Regions from separate parts of the Pseudomonas sp. PA1(2017) genome, predicted to be linked through region 3. Evidence: predicted binding sites of a transcription regulator. Region 3 holds the regulator's gene; each other region holds the start of a gene.
What was found. Region 3 encodes FliA, which starts transcription of late flagellar genes. Its sites were predicted from a motif close to CTAAAGTTTNNNNNNNNNNNGCCGNTAA; they were not measured.

Region 1 (4,199 bases), on a different contig from region 3:
GATGAACAGTTCGATCAATTCGATATCGGGGTTAGCGGCCAGGAAATCCTGGGCTTCCTGCACAACTGCGAAAGTCGTCATCGCGCACTCGCTTGCGCCAGTCAGGCGCTCGATGTCCGCACGGCCGGCTCGCTGTTCGAACCGGCGCACAGGCAGACAAATGGGTATCAGCGGCTGCGGACATGGCGCAGCCATCGGATTCAGCGGGCGGAGAGAACGTCCGGCGGGCGGGCGTGGCGGCAATGCCAGAGCGCCCAGAAGGCGAGGATCTGCGGCAGCGCCGTGGGTTCGGGCGCCCGCCCCCGCGAGCGCAAGGCTGGCAGGGCAAGAGCGTGGGCAAGGCTGCAGACCGGAATAGACATGCCAGCGAGGCTCGCACGCCGCGACAGACAGGTTAAATCGTTATTGGCGCACCTTCAGGTAGCCAGCGGCTAAACATAGCGCTCACGGCTCCGGCCTGTAACCCAGCCGCAAGCCGCCCCAATGCTTGCCCTGCACATGGATCGGCACCGACAGGTCGTGCATCAGTTCGCCGGTGTCGCGCATGTAGGTCTGCAGCAGCACGCGCTGTTGGTGGCTGCCGCAACGAATGCCGGTGCGGTCGTTGAACAGTCGCTTGCTGCGGCTTTTCACGGTGTCCACGGCGCGATCGCCGGTGGGCGGATGGTTGAAGGCCTGGTTGTGGGTCGGCACGTAGCCTTCCGGCGTGGTGGCGATGGCGAACACCAGGCCTTCGTGGCGCTTGAGCAGCGGTTCCTGGATGGCCGGCAGCACACCATCGGCGTAGCTGTCGAAGCGCGTGCGGAACTTGGCCGGGAACGTATCGAGGATCGGCTGGTACTGGCGGTCGAACAGGTCCGCGAGGCTGATGCGCCCGGCCTGGATGTCGGCCTCGAACTGCCTGGCAATCGCGGCGGCGCCCTCCAGGGCGAGGTCGTAGATGCGCTGGTGGTAGTCGTCGAGCCCGACGCTGGCCAACTGCTCGCTGACGCTTTCCGCCTGGCCGACCAGTTGCTCGGCGGCCTTGCCCAGCTGGCGGGTCTGGTCTTCGCTGCTGCGCACGTCGCCGCGCAGTTGCTCGACCGCCACCAGCAGCTCGGCCAGATGCCCGTGGTTGCTCGCCGTACCGGCGCTGATCTGCTCGACCTGAGCATCGACATCGGCGGCCAGGTCGGCGATGCCGCGCAATTGCTCGCCGGTGAACTCGATCTGCCGGGCGGCCGCTTCCAGCTCCTCGGCCTGCTGCTGGATATGGCTGACCACCGCCGCACTCTGCTGACGGATGTCGGCGACCATCTGCCCCACCTCACCGGTAGCACTGGCGGTACGCCCGGCCAGGCTGCGCACCTCGTCGGCGACCACCGCGAAGCCGCGCCCCTGCTCACCGGCGCGCGCGGCCTCGATGGCGGCATTGAGCGCCAGCAGGTTGGTCTGGCTGGCGATGGACTGGATTACCTGGGTGACCTGCTCGATCTGCTCGGTGCGCGCCCCGAGGCCATCGATCAATTCGCGGCTGGCGGCGGCCTGGGTGCTGAGCTGCTGCATGCGCGCGATGGCTTGCTGCAACTCGCTCTGACCTGTGGCGCTGCTGGCGCGCACCGTCTGCGCGGCACCCAAGGTCTGACCGGCGCGTTCGGCATTGCTCTGCTCGGTGCGGGTCACGGCGCGAGCGCCTTCACTGATCTGCTCGACCGCCGCCAGCTGCGACTGCAGCTTGCCGGACAATTGCTGCACAGTGAACGCCACCTGGGCGGCGGACAGCGCGTTATGGCAGGTATGTTGCGACAGGCTCTGGCTAAGCGCGTCCAGCGAGGTTGCAGGAGCGGCTGTAGAGGCCACTACAGCCGGTCGCCGCCAGGGGCCGAACCAGGGCCACAGGGCCAGCGCCAGCAGGGCGATGGCGGCGATATGAACCGGCAGCTGCACTTGGTACCAGACCACCAGCAGGGCCAGCAGGCCGAGTAGGTGCAAGGCCGGCGCGAGCCGATCACGAGTCATTCCAGCATCCATGGCGAACCTCGTCGTTCTTATTGTGAGGTGATGCGAGCGCTAGGCTCTAGCAGCACAGCAAGGTGCCCCTGTTCAGTACATCGGCCGTAGGGGACAAATCCGTAGGCCGAAAACCAATCCGGTCAGTTGATCACCCCATGAGGTGCTACGCCATGGCACTTTGGTAGCAGAGCGACGGTCGCGCTCAGCGTTCGAGGCGGTGGCGCTTGACGAAGGCGCGGTCGAAGTAGTCCTTGCAGCGCCCGTACAGTTGGCCGCCGGCGCTCCACTGCTGCCAGCCCAGCAGCGCGCCGCCGTCACCGCTGGCCAATAGCAGTGGGCGTTGGCCACGCGCCTTGTAGTCACGCAGCGCGCCGCCGCGCAGGGCCGCCGCCAGGTTGGCGGCGAGCACCGGCACCTGGCGCATCGAATACAAACCGCTCTTGCGCACGCCGGGCAGGTTGGCGCAATCGCCGACCGCGAACACTTGCGGGTGGGAATGACTTTGCAGCGTAAGTGCGGTGTGCACGAAACCGTCGCCATCGCAGCTCAGGCCGCTGGCCGCGATCCAAGGCAGCGCCTGAGCGCCACTGGCCAGCAACAGGCGGCCGCCATGCCACACGGAAGCCTCACCGCTGATCAGGCAGTTGCCGTCGATGCGGCTGATTGGGCAATGCTCGCGCACCTGCACGCGGCGCATGCGCAGATGGCCCCAGGCGCGCATACGCAAACCGGCGCAGTGGCCGGCCAACAGCGGCTCACCGCAGAACAGCGCCAGCTGCGGCACCTGGTCGGCGAGCGCCAGGGCCATCTCCACCCCCGCCACGCCGCCGCCGAGAATCGCCAGCGGCTGCGGGTCGCGCCGCCAGGCCTGCCAGCCGGTGATGAAGTGATCCACGGGCTTCACCGCCAGCACGTCCATTGCCTCGCCCTCGCGTGGTGGACAGGCGACCCGGTCACCCACATTGAGCGACAGCCAGTGCCCCTGCAGTACGCGACCGTCTTCCAACGTCAGTTGACGAGTCGCGGCGTCCAGCGCGGCAACGGGGGCGACGATCAGCTCGACCTGCGCGGCCTGGCACAACGCGCCCAGGCCGATCTGGCAATCCTGCGGCGAATAGCGGCCACCGACCAGCCCCGGCAACATGCCGGCGTGCCAGGTGTGCTCGGCACTGGCCACCAGGGCGATGCGACCCGCTGGCCGCTCGATCAGCGCCCAGCGTCGCAGAACCCCGAGATGGGCAGGGCCTGCGCCTACCAGCAACAGATCGTAGTCAGTCATCTACACCGATATCCTTGAGAATCTGGGAGCGATTTGCAGCCGCCTGTGGGCATGCACAGCGAGCTTTGACCGAAATAGCCGCACAATGATCCCACCGCCGAAGGGGTTGGCGGAGCATGGCGGCAGCAGGCCGCTTCGAGCAAGTGAAGAGACGCTTGCGGCGGGTTTTCGACACATTTTTGCTGCGGTTAATACCCGTTTTTCAGGCCGCCGAGGCCTGCGCCGGCAAACGCTCCAACAAACCCGGATCGATGCGCAGCAAGCGCACGCAGCGGGCATCGCGAAGCTGCTCGCTGGGCCGTTGCGCCTGCTCGAGCGCCAGCACCTGCCCGGTCAGATTGAGCACCAGCGCCTCACGGGAAAACACGCCGCTGTTCAGGCTGTAATAGGCGGCCACCAACTCACGCAAGCCGAACGGCAGGCGCCAGCGGATGCGCAAGGCTGAACCGAAGCCGGCAGCACGCTGGCCAATGGCCTGGTCAATCTGCGCATCGCTCAGGCTGCCGCCGGCGTCCTGCCAGTCCTGCATGCAGCGCAGCAAGGCCAGTTCGCCGATGTTATGCAGCAAGCCGGCGGTGTAGCAGAGCTCGGCATCCAGCGACAGCTCGCTGGCTAACCAATGGGCGACCTCGGCGCTGCGTTGGGCCGCAGCCCAGGTACGCACGCCGCGCTCGGCCAGGCGCGGGTCGCTGAGCCGCGCATTGCGCTGCACGGAAAGCCCCAGCACCAGGTTCAGGGTACGCGCCACGCCCAGACGCGGCAGCGCCTGGGCCAGGGTCTGACAGGGCGAGCCGTTGTGGTGGGCGGCGCTGTTGGCCGCGGCAATCAGGCAGGCGGTGATCTGCGGGTCGCGGGCGAACACCTGCTCCAGCTCGCGCAGGCTCGGCTCGCTGCTGTTCAGGTACTGGCTGACCGAGTCGCGCACCGA
Region 2 (4,199 bases), on a different contig from region 3:
AGTTCGTCGAAGGCTGTCATACAGGCCTCGTTGGCGGAGTTAAGAGGGCGATTGTAGCGCAGAAGAATGCCGTAAAGCGGCGGCGCTCAGCGCTTACGTTTGCTGAAGGTGTCCAGCGCGCGCTCGATGCATTGCGTGGTCTTGGTGAAGGCCTGCACGATGGTGTCGTCGATCGGTTGGCCGCCCTGGTCGGCGAACAGCAGCATCACCACCCGTTCGTTGCTGGCCAGGGAGCGGATCAGCAGGTGTTCGCTGGGCAGCAGGGCCTTCAGGTCGCCGGGCAGCAGGGCGGAGAACTGTGCGATGTTGGCCGGTGTAAGGCGCAGTTGCGCAGGCTTTTGTAGCAGACGGCGCAGCACCTGGCTTTGCGCCGGGTCGAGGGTCAGGCCACTGGCACTGGCTGCCACGCCGGCATGTTGCTGCAATTGCAGGCGCGTGTGGGTGCGGTCAGCGAGCAGCATCACCACCCGTGACAGACCGGCGGCCTGCACGGCCTGGCGGGCGCAGGTGGTGAGCTGCTGGACGTTGCTGAATGCCGAAGGCTGGGCGAGCAACTGAGTGCACAGTTGTCGCCAATCGCTGACCTGCGGTGCTGGCGCTGTTTTGCGCGGTTGAAAGTGACGAGCATTCCATGGCCACAGCAGGGCCTCGGCAGGGTGCCAGAGGCCGGCGGTGTCCAATTGCCGAGCGCTGTGCGCCGCATTCTGGTGAATCTGCTGCTGCAGTTCGGCCAGCGGTAGCTGCAGGTAAAGACTGTTGAGCCGTTGCCAGCGCCGGGTATGGCTGCCGCTCCAGGCACTGTGCGCCGACACAGCGATCACGTTGGCGAGCAGGATGCTGTTGGCAGGCTGGGTAAGCCAGCGCTGCAGCGCCGGGTCGGCGTCCAGCTTCTGCTGCTGGTGCAGTGGATCGTCGTGACGGCGGGCGATGTGCAGCGCCTTGCCGAGCAGGCGGCGATCATCGATCAACAAGCGATAGCCCTGGAGGATCCAGGCCGGCAGGCGCCATCGCTCGGCCAGCGCCAGGCACAGGTCGAACAGCGGTACGCCCAGCATGTCGCGCTCGACCTTGACTGCCGGTTCGCCGTCTATCAGCACCCGCTGTTCCCAGGCCTCGAACAGATGGGGGTGGGCGGCCAACAGGGCCCATACGGGCGACAGGAACAGCAGGCTGCCCCAGTGGATTTCCTGCCATAGACGCGCCAGGCGCGCGGCGAACAGGCCGTTGGCCTGATAGGCCGCGTGCTGGCTGATCAGCTGGATCTGCCGAAGCGACGGCGGAATGTCGGCCAGTGCCCGCGCAGGCAGGCGGGCGAGTAGCTCTTCGGCGCGCTTGAGGCCCAGGCGGGTGAGTGCCGTCTCCAGGCTCTCCGCGGCCTCACCCAGGCTGCTGCCCTTGCTGTTGGCCTCGCGCAGCACGCTGAGCACCAGTGCCGGGCTGTCCTGCATCAGGTCGGCGATTTCGCGCAACGAGCGGCGGCTGTCGCCCAATGCACGGCGAACCTGCTGGTGATGATCGGCTGCGATGGGCAGCACCTGACCGTCCAGCTGCTTGAGCCAGGCGTCGAGAGTGCGCGGTAACGGCGTGCTTGCGACCATGGGGCTGTGCCAAAATGGCTTTTTTTAGACTTAACTGACTATAGTCTGGCGCATCTCTTCCGATAAGTAGAAGGGGATTCGCGCGGTCGCCCTTTCTTTTCACCTGCTCAAGTTTCTTTCTATGGCCAAAATCATCGGCATCATCGTTGTATTCGCTTGCGTCTTCGGCGGCTTCGTCGCGTCGGGTGGCCATCTCATGGCCCTGGTGCATCCCTTCGAAGTGCTGATCATCGGCGGTGCGGCGCTGGGCGCCTTCCTGCAGGCCAACCCGGGCAGCATGTTCATGACCGTCTTCAAGAAATCCTTGAAGATGTTCAAGTCGCGCTTCACCCACGACTACTACCTGGAAGTGCTGCGCCTGCTCTATGAAATTCTCAACAAGGCGCGCCGCGAAGGCATGATGGCCATCGAGGCCGACCTCGAGGACCCGGCCGCGAGCCCGATCTTCAGCAAGTACCCGGCGGTGCTGGGCGACGAGCGTATGGTCGCGTTCATCTGCGACTACCTGCGCATCATGTCCTCCGGCAACATGGCGCCCCACGAGCTCGAAGGCCTGTTCGACATGGAACTGGTCGGCCTCAAGGAAGAACTCGATCATCCGGCCCATGCCGTGGCGAAGATCGCCGACGGCATGCCGGCGATGGGTATCGTCGCCGCGGTATTGGGGATCGTGATCACCATGTCGATTCTTGCCGAGGCGGACAACGCGCAGATCGGCGAGAAGGTCGGTACCGCGCTGGTCGGCACCTTCCTCGGTATTCTCGCCTCGTATGGCTTCTTCGGCCCGCTCTCCGCTGCGCTCGAACACGATGCCAAGGAAGAGCTGAACGTCTACGAAGCCATCAAGGCCGGCCTGGTCGCCTCGGCATCCGGCATGCCGCCGTCACTGGCCGTCGAGTTCTCGCGCAAGACCCTGTACCCGGCGCACCGCCCGAGCTTCAGCGAGCTTGAGCAGGCCATGCGCGGAAACTAAGCACCATGGAAAACAACCAGCCGATCATCGTAAAGCGGGTCAAGAAGGTTGCCGGCGGCCACCACGGTGGCGCCTGGAAGATCGCCTTCGCCGACTTCGCCACGGCGATGATGGCCTTTTTCATGGTGATGTGGCTGATGTCCTCGGCCACCCCCGAGCAGAAGAAACTGATCTCCGGCTACTTCAAGGACCCCATCGGCTTCTCCGAAAGCGCCAGCCCCTATGTGATCGACCTCGGTGGCTCGCCGACACCGTCGCCGGACCGCACCCTCAACGAGCAGCCTCAGGAGTCGCCGGGAGACGAAGCGGACACCGATCCGAAGGACCCCGCCGAGCTGGATGCCGAGCAGGCCGAGGCCAAGGCCGAAGAAGTCGAGCGCGAGCGCCTGGAGCTGCTGTTGCAGGAGTTGCAGAACAAGGTCGAGCAGGATCCGCAGTTGCAGCGCTTCAAGGACCAGATCCTGTTCGAGATCACCCAGGACGGCCTGCGCATCCAGATCGTCGATGCCGAGAACCGGCCGATGTTCGCCCTGGGCAGCGCGCAGTTGCAGCCGTACTTCGAGGACATCCTGTTCGCCCTCACCGACACCATCAAAGCAGTACCCAACAAGATCAGCATCAGCGGCCATACCGATGCCAAGCCGTTCGCCGGCGCCGGTGGTTTTGGCAACTGGGAGCTGTCGGCCAACCGTGCCAATGCGGCGCGGCGCGTGCTGATCGCGGCGGGCTACGACGATGCCCAGGTGGCGCGGGTGGTCGGCTACGCCTCGTCGGCGCTGTTCGACCGCGAGGACCCGTTCAACCCGGTGAACCGCCGCATTGATATCGTGGTGCTGACCAAGAAAGCGCAACGCGACATCGAGGGCGAACAGGGTGGTGGCGCGCTGGCGCCGGATCCCGCGCCGGGTTCGCCTTTAGGTGGCGCTGGCGCTGGCGCTGGCGGGGGCTCAGGCGCAGCGCCTGGTGCCGAGCCGCTCTCCAATGATCAGGTGCGCGAGAAGCTGAATATCTTCGAGGACGGCACGCTGAAGATGGATCAGCCGACCGAGTGATCGGCCGGCACCCCAGCTTACAGGCCGCTCAATACTCCGGCTCTGGCAGGCTGGCCAGAATGTGCCGATAGCTGTTCATCCGCTGCGGCTGGATACGCCCTTCTTCCAGCGCCTTGAGCAAGGCGCAGCCGGGTTCGCGGTCATGCTTGCAGTCGCGGAAGCGGCAATGGCCGAGCAGGTCGGCGAACTCGATGAAGCCCGCCTCCACATCGTCACGGCTGACATGGCCGAGGCCGAATTCGCGGATGCCCGGTGAGTCGATCAACTGGCCGCCGCCGGGGAAGTGAAACAACCGGGCGGTAGTGGTGGTGTGGGTGCCCTTGCCGGTCAGTTCTGAAAGCGCGCCGACACGGGTGTCGACGCCCGGCAGCAGGCTGTTGACCAGCGACGATTTGCCGACGCCCGACTGGCCCACGAAGACGCTGATGTTGCCGTCGAGCTGCTTCTTGAGCTGCTCCATGCCGTCGCCTTCCAGCGCCGAGACTTCCAGCAGCGGATAACCCAACTGGCGATAGACGCCGAGCAGCGCGTTCAGCGCGGTTTCGTTCTGTGCATCGATCAGGTCGGCCTTGTTGA
Region 3 (4,199 bases):
TGGCGCGCACGCTGCTCGAGCGCGTGGCGTCGATCGCCGATCAGCGCCAGGCCTGGCGCATGGTCCTGGCGCATCTCGCGCATTCGATCCAGACCCCCAAGCAGGAGCCGATGGAAGAGGGCGGCGTGATCGCCCTGGTCGGCCCGGCGGGCATGGGCAAGACCACCACCCTGGCCAAGCTGGCCGCGCGCTATGTACTCAAGTACGGCGCTGCCAGCATCGCCCTGGTGAGCATGGACAGCTACCGCATCGGTGCCCAGGAGCAGCTCAAGACCCTGGGACGGATTCTTGGCGTCTCGGTGACCCAGGTCGACCCCGGGCAATCGCTGACCCAGGCGCTCGCACCGCTGGCCCGCAAGCGCGTGGTGCTGATCGATACTGCCGGCCTGCCGGCCAATGATCCGGCGCTGCGCATGCAGCTCGAAGCGCTGGCCAGTCGTGGCATCAACGCACGCAACTACCTGGTGCTGGCCGCTACCAGCCAGGCGCAGGTGCTCAAGGCGGCCTATCACAGCTACAAGCGCTGTGGGCTGGCCGGCTGCATTCTGAGTAAACTGGATGAAGCCGCCAGCATGGGCGAGGTATTGGGTCTGGCTATTGGCCACCGTCTGCCGGTAGCCTACCTGGCAGATGGCCCGCGCATTCCGGATGATGTCCACGTGCCGCGCAGTCACCAACTGGTCAGTCGCGCCGTTGGCCTGCAGGCGCCGGACGAGCCGAGTGAAGATACGATGGCCGATATGTTCGCCGGGCTTTATCAGAACCCGGCCAGGCAGGCCGGTTGAACGGGTTGAGTGTGGCGAAGCGCTGGTCGTGCTCGCCGCGACAGCGCACAATGGCTCCAGGGCCCACAGCGAAGTTTAGATAAGGTGTGTAGATAAGATGGGTATGCATCCCGTACAGGTGATCGCGGTGACTGGCGGCAAAGGCGGCGTTGGCAAGACCAATGTGTCGGTGAACTTGTCACTGGCGCTCGCCGATCTCGGTCGGCGCGTCATGCTCATGGATGCCGACCTGGGCCTGGCCAACGTCGACGTGCTGCTCGGCCTGACCGCCAAACGTACCCTGGCCGACGTCATCGACGGCCAATGCGATCTGCGTGACGTGGTCCTGCAGGGCCCCGGTGGCATTCGCATCGTGCCCGCCGCTTCGGGCACCCAGGCCATGGTGCAGCTCACGCCCATGCAGCACGCCGGCCTAATCCAGGCCTTCAGCGACATCAGCGACAACCTCGACGTATTGATCGTCGACACCGCTGCCGGTATCGGCGACTCGGTGGTCAGCTTCGTGCGTGCTGCCCAGGAAGTGCTGGTGGTGGTGTGCGACGAACCGACCTCCATCACCGATGCCTACGCGCTGATCAAGCTGCTCAATCGCGACCACGGCATGAACCGTTTCCGTGTGCTCGCCAACATGGCGCACAGCCCACAGGAAGGCCGCAATCTGTTTGCTAAGCTGACCAAGGTGACCGACCGTTTTCTGGATGTTGCGCTGCAGTATGTCGGCGCGGTGCCCTACGACGAGTCGGTTCGCAAGGCCGTACAGAAACAACGTGCGGTGTATGAGGCGTTCCCTCGTTCGAAGTGCGCGCTGGCGTTCAAGGCGATTGCCCAGAAGGTCGATGCATGGCCCTTGCCGGCCAACCCGCGTGGCCATCTGGAGTTTTTCGTGGAGCGCCTGGTGCATCAACCGACTGCAGACACGGCTGTATGACGACAGCCTCTGGACTCCGAATGTACAGCAAGGCACAAGCACGAGATTCACAGCATCAGTTGATCGAGCGCCACGCGCCGCTGGTAAAACGCATCGCCTACCACCTGCTGGCCCGTCTGCCCGCCAACGTGCAGGTCGACGACCTGATCCAGGCCGGCATGATCGGCCTGCTCGAAGCATCGCGTAAGTACGATGCTGGCAAGGGCGCCAGTTTCGAGACCTTTGCGGGCATTCGTATTCGCGGCGCCATGCTCGACGAAGTGCGCAAGGGTGACTGGGCGCCGCGCTCGGTACACCGCAATAGCCGCATGGTCAGCGATGCAATACGAAAAATTGAGGCCAGAACCGGTCGCGACGCTAAAGATCACGAGGTTGCTGCCGAACTCCAATTGAGTCTCGAAGATTACTACGGCATTCTTGGCGACACTTTGGGCAGCCGCCTGTTCAGTTTCGACGACCTCTTGCAGGAAGGCGAAAACGGCGGTCTGCAGGAAGACACGAGTTCCCTGCATCACGGGCCTTCGCATGAGCTGGAAGACAATCGTTTCCAGGCCGCGCTGGCCGATGCCATCAGTAATCTGCCGGAGCGTGAGCGGCTGGTGTTGTCGCTGTATTACGACGAGGAGTTGAATCTCAAGGAAATCGGCGAGGTACTGGGGGTGAGTGAGTCGCGGGTCAGCCAACTGCACAGTCAGTGTGCCGCGCGCTTACGGGCGCGGTTGGGGGAGTGGCGCGCATAGGAAATTGTTCAGGGGCTGGAGTTGGTCGAGCCAGCCCTTGCAGTAGATTGCAGGATTAGCAGGGCGCTGGACACACAGTGAACGCAGCAAAGCCGAGCGCAATGGTTTGCGGCGTTCTGCCAGGCCGGTTTCACGATTAATAAGCGCTGCACGTTGTTGCAGGCGTTTTAGGACTGTACGGAGGTCGACTTGGACAAGAACATGAAAATCCTCATCGTCGATGATTTCTCGACGATGCGACGGATCATCAAGAACCTCTTGCGTGATCTGGGGTTCACCAACACGGCCGAGGCCGATGACGGCACGACTGCGTTGCCGATGCTGCAGAGCGGTAGCTTCGATTTTCTGGTAACCGATTGGAACATGCCGGGCATGACGGGCATCGACCTGTTGCGCGCCGTGCGCGCCGACGAGCGACTCAAGCACCTGCCGGTGCTGATGGTCACGGCGGAAGCCAAACGCGATCAGATCATCGAGGCCGCGCAAGCCGGTGTGAATGGCTATGTAGTCAAGCCGTTCACTGCTCAGGTGCTCAAGGAAAAGATCGAGAAAATCTTCGAGCGAGTCAACGGCTGATGTCTGCCGCGAGGTTGTTATGGAACACCATGAATCTAACGAGGTTGACCTCGAGTCGACCCTGAAAAGCAATGCCCGCCAACTGGTCGACAGCCTCGAACAGGGCAACTTTGGCGAAGCCGTACAGCTGATCAACGAACTGAACAAGGCGCGCGACCGGGGGCTTTACCTCGAAGTCGGCAAGCTCACCCGTGAGCTGCACAACGCGATCGTCAACTTTCAGCTCGACCCGCGGGTACCGCACGCCAAGGAAATCTCGCAGATCTCCGATGCCACCGAGCGCCTGAACTATGTGGTGACCATGACCGAGCGTGCGGCCAACCGCACCATGGACCTGGTCGAGCAGAGTGCGCCGCTGGTCAATGACCTGAGCAGCGAAGCCGATTCGCTCGCCGAGGACTGGGGGCGCTTCATGCGCCGCGAGATGAGCGCCGACGCGTTCCGCGAGCTGGCCAAGCGTATCGAGCTGTTCCTGGCGCGCAGCCAGCGTGACACCAGCAAGCTGTCGGGTCATCTCAACGATATTCTGCTGGCGCAGGATTATCAGGATCTGACCGGTCAGGTGATCAAGCGCGTCACCCAGCTGGTGACCGAGGTCGAAAGCAATCTCCTCAAACTGGTGCTGATGGCCAGCCAGGTCGATCGCTTCGCGGGTATCGATCACAACCACGAAGAGTTGCGTGCCGAGCAAAACAAAGAAAAAAATCCGTCCCGCGGTGAAGGTCCGCAGATTCATGCCGATAAGCGTGATGATGTCGCCTCCAACCAAGACGACGTCGACGATTTGCTGTCCAGTCTGGGTTTTTAGGAGCACGTCATATGAGCTTCGGCGCCGATGAAGAAATCCTCCAGGATTTCCTGGTAGAGGCCGGCGAAATTCTCGAGCAATTGTCCGAGCAGTTGGTGGAGCTGGAAAGCCGCCCGGACGATATGAACCTGCTCAACGCAATTTTTCGAGGGTTTCACACGGTAAAAGGTGGTGCCGGCTTCCTGCAGCTCAATGAGCTGGTGGAGTGCTGCCATATTGCCGAAAACGTGTTCGACATCCTGCGCAAGGGCGAGCGTCGTGTGGATTCCGAGCTGATGGACGTCGTGCTCGAAGCACTGGACGCCGTCAACGGCATGTTCGCCGAGGTGCGCGAGCGTGTGGAGCTGACGCCTGCCTCGCCG
Region 4 (4,199 bases), 1.0 Mb from region 3:
GATCATGATGGCGAAGTAGAGGATGGCGAACATCAGCATCACGCCGGTGGGCGCGAGCTTGCTGATGCCTTCGAGCATCATCGGGCCGATCTGCTCGGCGAAGCCGCCGATCAGGGCGAAGATGATCGGAATGATGATCAGAGCGATCAACGCCGACAGGCGTTTGCTCATGATCAGGTACATGAAGGTCGAGACCATGGCGAAGCCAAGGAATGTGAGCATGGAGATTCTCCGGACGTGATTCGGCTAGGGGCGGGTAACGCGCGAGTGGCTAGCGTCGAGGCGAGCGGAGAGGGCGATTCAGGCGTGAGTAGCTGAGGCGGAACATGGTTAATCACCTGTTTTGTTCTTGTTGACGGCAGCTGCGGGCCTCACTGGCGGCAGCTCATCGACCAATCTGTGTCGGTCAGTGCGCGGATGCTAGAACACGAAGCTTTCAGCCAGCTTTCGCCGAAACCAGGGCTGCGAACAGGAAATTGGGCAGGCGACGCGGACTCTGTGGTCCGCGTCGCGGTGCTTTCAGAGCAGGCGTTCGAGGAGCGCCAGCACCGCCACCAGCGAAGCGGCAGCCAGCAGATGCTGCAAGGTGATGATGCCGGCCATCAGGTTGGCATCGCCGCCCAACTGGCGGGTCAGCACATAGGCGGTCGGTGCGGTGGGCAGGGCGAAGAACAGCACCAGTACGGTGCTTTCCATGGCCGGCAACTGCAGCCCGACGGCCACGGCCAGGGCCAGCAGTGGCATCAGTAGCAGGCGCAGCAGGCTGTTCCAGGCCAGGGCCGGTACCTCGCCGCCCAGCTGTTCGGGTTTCAGCGCCGCGCCCACGCACAAGAGGCCTAGCGGCAGGCTTGCCGCCGCCAGCAGGCTGAGCAGTCGACCGCTGCCGCCGGGCAAACCCAGGCCGCTCAGGTTGACCAGCGCACCGGCCAGGCAGGCCAGGATCAACGGGTTGCGGATGATCGGCAGCAGCAGGCTGCGCGCGCTGACGCCCCGCTCGGCGGTCAGTGACCAAACCGATAGCACGTTGACGGTCGGCACCATCAGCGCCAGCATCAGGGCTGCCAGGGTCAGGCCCGGCTGGCCGAACAGGCTGCCCACGGCAGCCAGGCCCAGGTACGTGTTGAAACGCAGGATGCCCTGGCTGAAAGCACCGAAGCGCGCCGCCGGCCAGCCGCGCAGGCGACGCACCACCAGCAGCGCCAGCCAGGCGATGCCCAGGCCGAGCAACACGGCCAGTGCCATGCGCGGCAGCTGCGGGTTGTCCAGCGGTGCTGTGGCCAGGCTGTTGAACAGCAGCGCGGGGAACAGGATGAAGTAGTTGAGGCGTTCGGCGCCTGGCCAGAAGGCTTCGTTGGGGAAGCCGCGACGGCTGAGCACGTAGCCGCCGACGATCAGCGCGAAGAGTGGCCAGAGGGCCAAGAGCAGTTCGGTCACGGGAGCCCCCGGTGGTGGTGAGGGTGCATCTTCGCCAGTGCCAGTTGATCAGGCAAGCAGGGATATCACGAGGTTTCAAGGAGAGCGGGATGAGCGATTCGCATCAGGGCGGCTGCCAATGCGGCGCCGTGCGTTACCAGTTCCGCGCGCCGTTGCGCGATATTGCCCACTGCCACTGCTCGGTGTGCCGACGCAGCACCGGCGGCATCCTGGTGACCTGGATCACCGTGCCGCTGGCAGCCTTCACCTGGCTACGCGGCGAACCGGCGCGTTTCGCCTCCTCGCCCAGCTGCGAGCGCTACTTCTGCCCGACCTGCGGCGCCCATCTGGCGCTGTTCACCACTCTGAGCCCGAACAGCCTGGACGTGACCATCGCCACGCTCGATCACCCCGAACACGCCGCCGCTGACCGGCATATCTGGACCCAGAGCCGTTTGCCGTGGCTGGAGGTCGATCCGTCGTTGCCCCAGGAGCAGCAAGAGCGAATCGACTAGCGGCACATATCTGATTTAGCGGTCGTCGAGCTCCTGTCGCCTTGTTCATCGAACTTTATTAAAGATTTGCTGTCTCGCGCCGATTACCTGTCTGTACCTCGTCCATTGCCTAACGTGCCGCATGCCAAATGCGTCCCCCTGTTCAACGCGCCGCGCAGACGGTGCGACAACAGGCAACCCTTCGCTTCGTAATCAGAACTGCCGAAGTAAATTGAATAGGTGAAACGTCGTGCTCAGAAACATCCCCTTGAGCCTCAAGCTCTTGTTGATTCTCGCCTGCCCGTTGCTGGGCTTTCTCTGGCTGGCCGCTCTGCAGGTCAACAGCAGCTACCAGACCTTGCAGGAGATGGAGCGGACCCAGGAGGCCAGTGTCGTCGCGCAGAAGGTCAGCCAACTGATCACCGTATTGCAGCGCGAGCGCGGCGCCAGTGGCGTATTCCTGGGCAGCCAGGGCAAGACCATGCAGGACGTGCTGCTGCGCATGCGCGGCCAGACCGACACCGCCCTGGCCGACGCACGCGCGCTGGGAAATGTCGATGCCGGGCTGAATGAGGCGCTGGCTGCGTTGAGCGGGCTGGATGCCATGCGTGGGCAGATCGACAAGCTGGCGATCAACAACCGTGAGTCCGGCGCGCGCTTCACCGACATCATCCGCAAGCTGGTCGGCTACACTCACGCCGTCGAACGCTCGGTCAAGGATCCGACCTTGTCGCGGGCGCTGTCCTCGCTCAACCAGTTCATCGAGATGAAGGAGCGCGCCGGACGCGAGCGCGCGACCCTGGGCGTGGTGTTCAATCAGGATCGCTTCGATGCGGATCTGCTCTCTACCTTCAGCCGCAATCTGGGCGAGTTCACCGCCTATTCGGAAGGCTTTCGCCGCAACGCTTCGCCAGAGTTCGTGCGCAAGCTCGACGAGAAGATGCAGCAGCCCAGCGCCCTCGAAGTGGCGCGCTTGCAGAAGCTGTCTTTCGACACGCCGATCGGCGATTCCCTGGGCGTGAAGGCCACCGACTGGTTCCAGACCTCCACCAATCGCATCGACCTGATGGGCGAGGTGGAAAGCGAGCTGGGGCAAAGCGTCGGTGACCTTGCCGCCCAGGCGCGCGCGAAAGCGTCGGCCATGCTGTGGACGACGGCCATCAGCGTGCTGATCGCCATGGCGGTGGTGGGCGCGTTGTCCTACCTGATCATCCGCAACATCAACCTGGCGGTGGGCGAGGCCAACCGTGCCTTGCTGGCGCTGTCGCAGCGTGACCTGACGGCCCGTTCGGGTTATGTGGGTAAGGACGAGTTCGGCGAGATCACCCGCAACCTCAACATCATGGCCGAGGAACTGACGCAGATCGTTCAGGAAATCGGCTCGGCCACCGCCCAGGTCGCGACCGCGGCCGAGGAGTGCTCGGCGGTCACCCTGCAAACCAGCAACAGCCTGGAGCGTCAGCGCCAGGGCACCGAGCTGGTGGTCACCGCCATCAACGAGATGAGCGCCACGGTTCGCGAAGTGGCGCAGAGCACCAACGACGCCGCGGAGATGTCACGCCAGGTCAACCTCAGCACCACCCAGGGCCGCCTGGAAATCGAGCGCACCGTCGAGGTGATCCGTGAGCTGTCGACCCAGGCCGATGACACCGCGCGCATCATTGGCGACCTCAAGCACGAAAGCGATTCGATCTCCTCGGTGCTCGACGTGATTCGCGGCATCGCCGACCAGACCAACCTGTTGGCCCTCAACGCGGCCATCGAGGCGGCACGCGCTGGCGATCACGGTCGCGGCTTCGCAGTAGTGGCCTCCGAGGTGCGTACCCTGGCGCAGAAAACCCAGGAGTCCACCGGCAACATTCAGGAGATGATCGCCAACCTGCAGCGCGGCTCCGACCTGGCCACGCAGTCCATGCAGGAAACCCTCGGCAAGGCCCGCGCCGGTGCCAGCAACATCGAGCGTGCCGGTGACCTGCTGGGCGATATCGCCTCGGGTGTTTCCAGCATCAGCGACCGCAACATGCAGATCGCCGCGGCGGCCGAGGAGCAGAGCGCGGTGGCCGAAGATATCAACCGCAATGTGGTGGAGATCAACGACGTGGCCATCCAGGTCAGTTCCGGTGCCGAGCAGACCGCCGTCACCAGCCAGGAACTGGCGCGCCTCGCCGATCACCAGCAGAAGCTGGTGGGCCGCTTCCGCCTGGCCTGATCGGGCCCTGGCCCATCGTTGCCCGCCGAGTTGGCGGGCGACGATCCCGCCTCGCGCACGCCACCAGTCGGCGCCATGAAAAA

Region 1: the regulator FliA is predicted to act here: its motif matches at 2,088-2,115, upstream of BVH01_RS00095 (methyl-accepting chemotaxis protein).
Region 2: the regulator FliA is predicted to act here: its motif matches at 1,637-1,664, upstream of motA (flagellar motor stator protein MotA).
Region 4: the regulator FliA is predicted to act here: its motif matches at 1,987-2,014, upstream of BVH01_RS08220 (methyl-accepting chemotaxis protein).

What each region holds. Positions count from the first base shown of each region.
Region 1 covers NZ_MSXU01000001.1:17,323-21,521, reverse strand. Annotated here, with positions in the region: gene BVH01_RS00100 (glutamine synthetase family protein) at 1-81, opposite strand, end outside; gene BVH01_RS00095 (methyl-accepting chemotaxis protein) at 445-1,998, opposite strand; gene BVH01_RS00090 (FAD-dependent oxidoreductase) at 2,195-3,271, opposite strand; gene BVH01_RS00085 (HDOD domain-containing protein) at 3,474-4,199, opposite strand, start outside.
Region 2 covers NZ_MSXU01000015.1:315,007-319,205, forward strand. Annotated here, with positions in the region: gene BVH01_RS22045 (rhodanese-like domain-containing protein) at 1-20, opposite strand, end outside; gene BVH01_RS22050 (HDOD domain-containing protein) at 87-1,598, opposite strand; gene motA (flagellar motor stator protein MotA) at 1,720-2,571, shown strand; gene motB (flagellar motor protein MotB) at 2,577-3,623, shown strand; gene rsgA (small ribosomal subunit biogenesis GTPase RsgA) at 3,652-4,199, opposite strand, start outside.
Region 3 covers NZ_MSXU01000009.1:1,272,405-1,276,603, reverse strand. Annotated here, with positions in the region: gene flhF (flagellar biosynthesis protein FlhF) at 1-785, shown strand, start outside; gene fleN (flagellar synthesis regulator FleN) at 883-1,713, shown strand; gene fliA (RNA polymerase sigma factor FliA) at 1,710-2,453, shown strand; gene BVH01_RS12740 (chemotaxis response regulator CheY) at 2,655-3,029, shown strand; gene BVH01_RS12735 (protein phosphatase CheZ) at 3,049-3,837, shown strand; gene BVH01_RS12730 (chemotaxis protein CheA) at 3,849-4,199, shown strand, end outside.
Region 4 covers NZ_MSXU01000009.1:238,571-242,769, forward strand. Annotated here, with positions in the region: gene BVH01_RS08205 (CitMHS family transporter) at 1-222, opposite strand, end outside; gene BVH01_RS08210 (AEC family transporter) at 520-1,434, opposite strand; gene BVH01_RS08215 (GFA family protein) at 1,524-1,928, shown strand; gene BVH01_RS08220 (methyl-accepting chemotaxis protein) at 2,212-4,116, shown strand.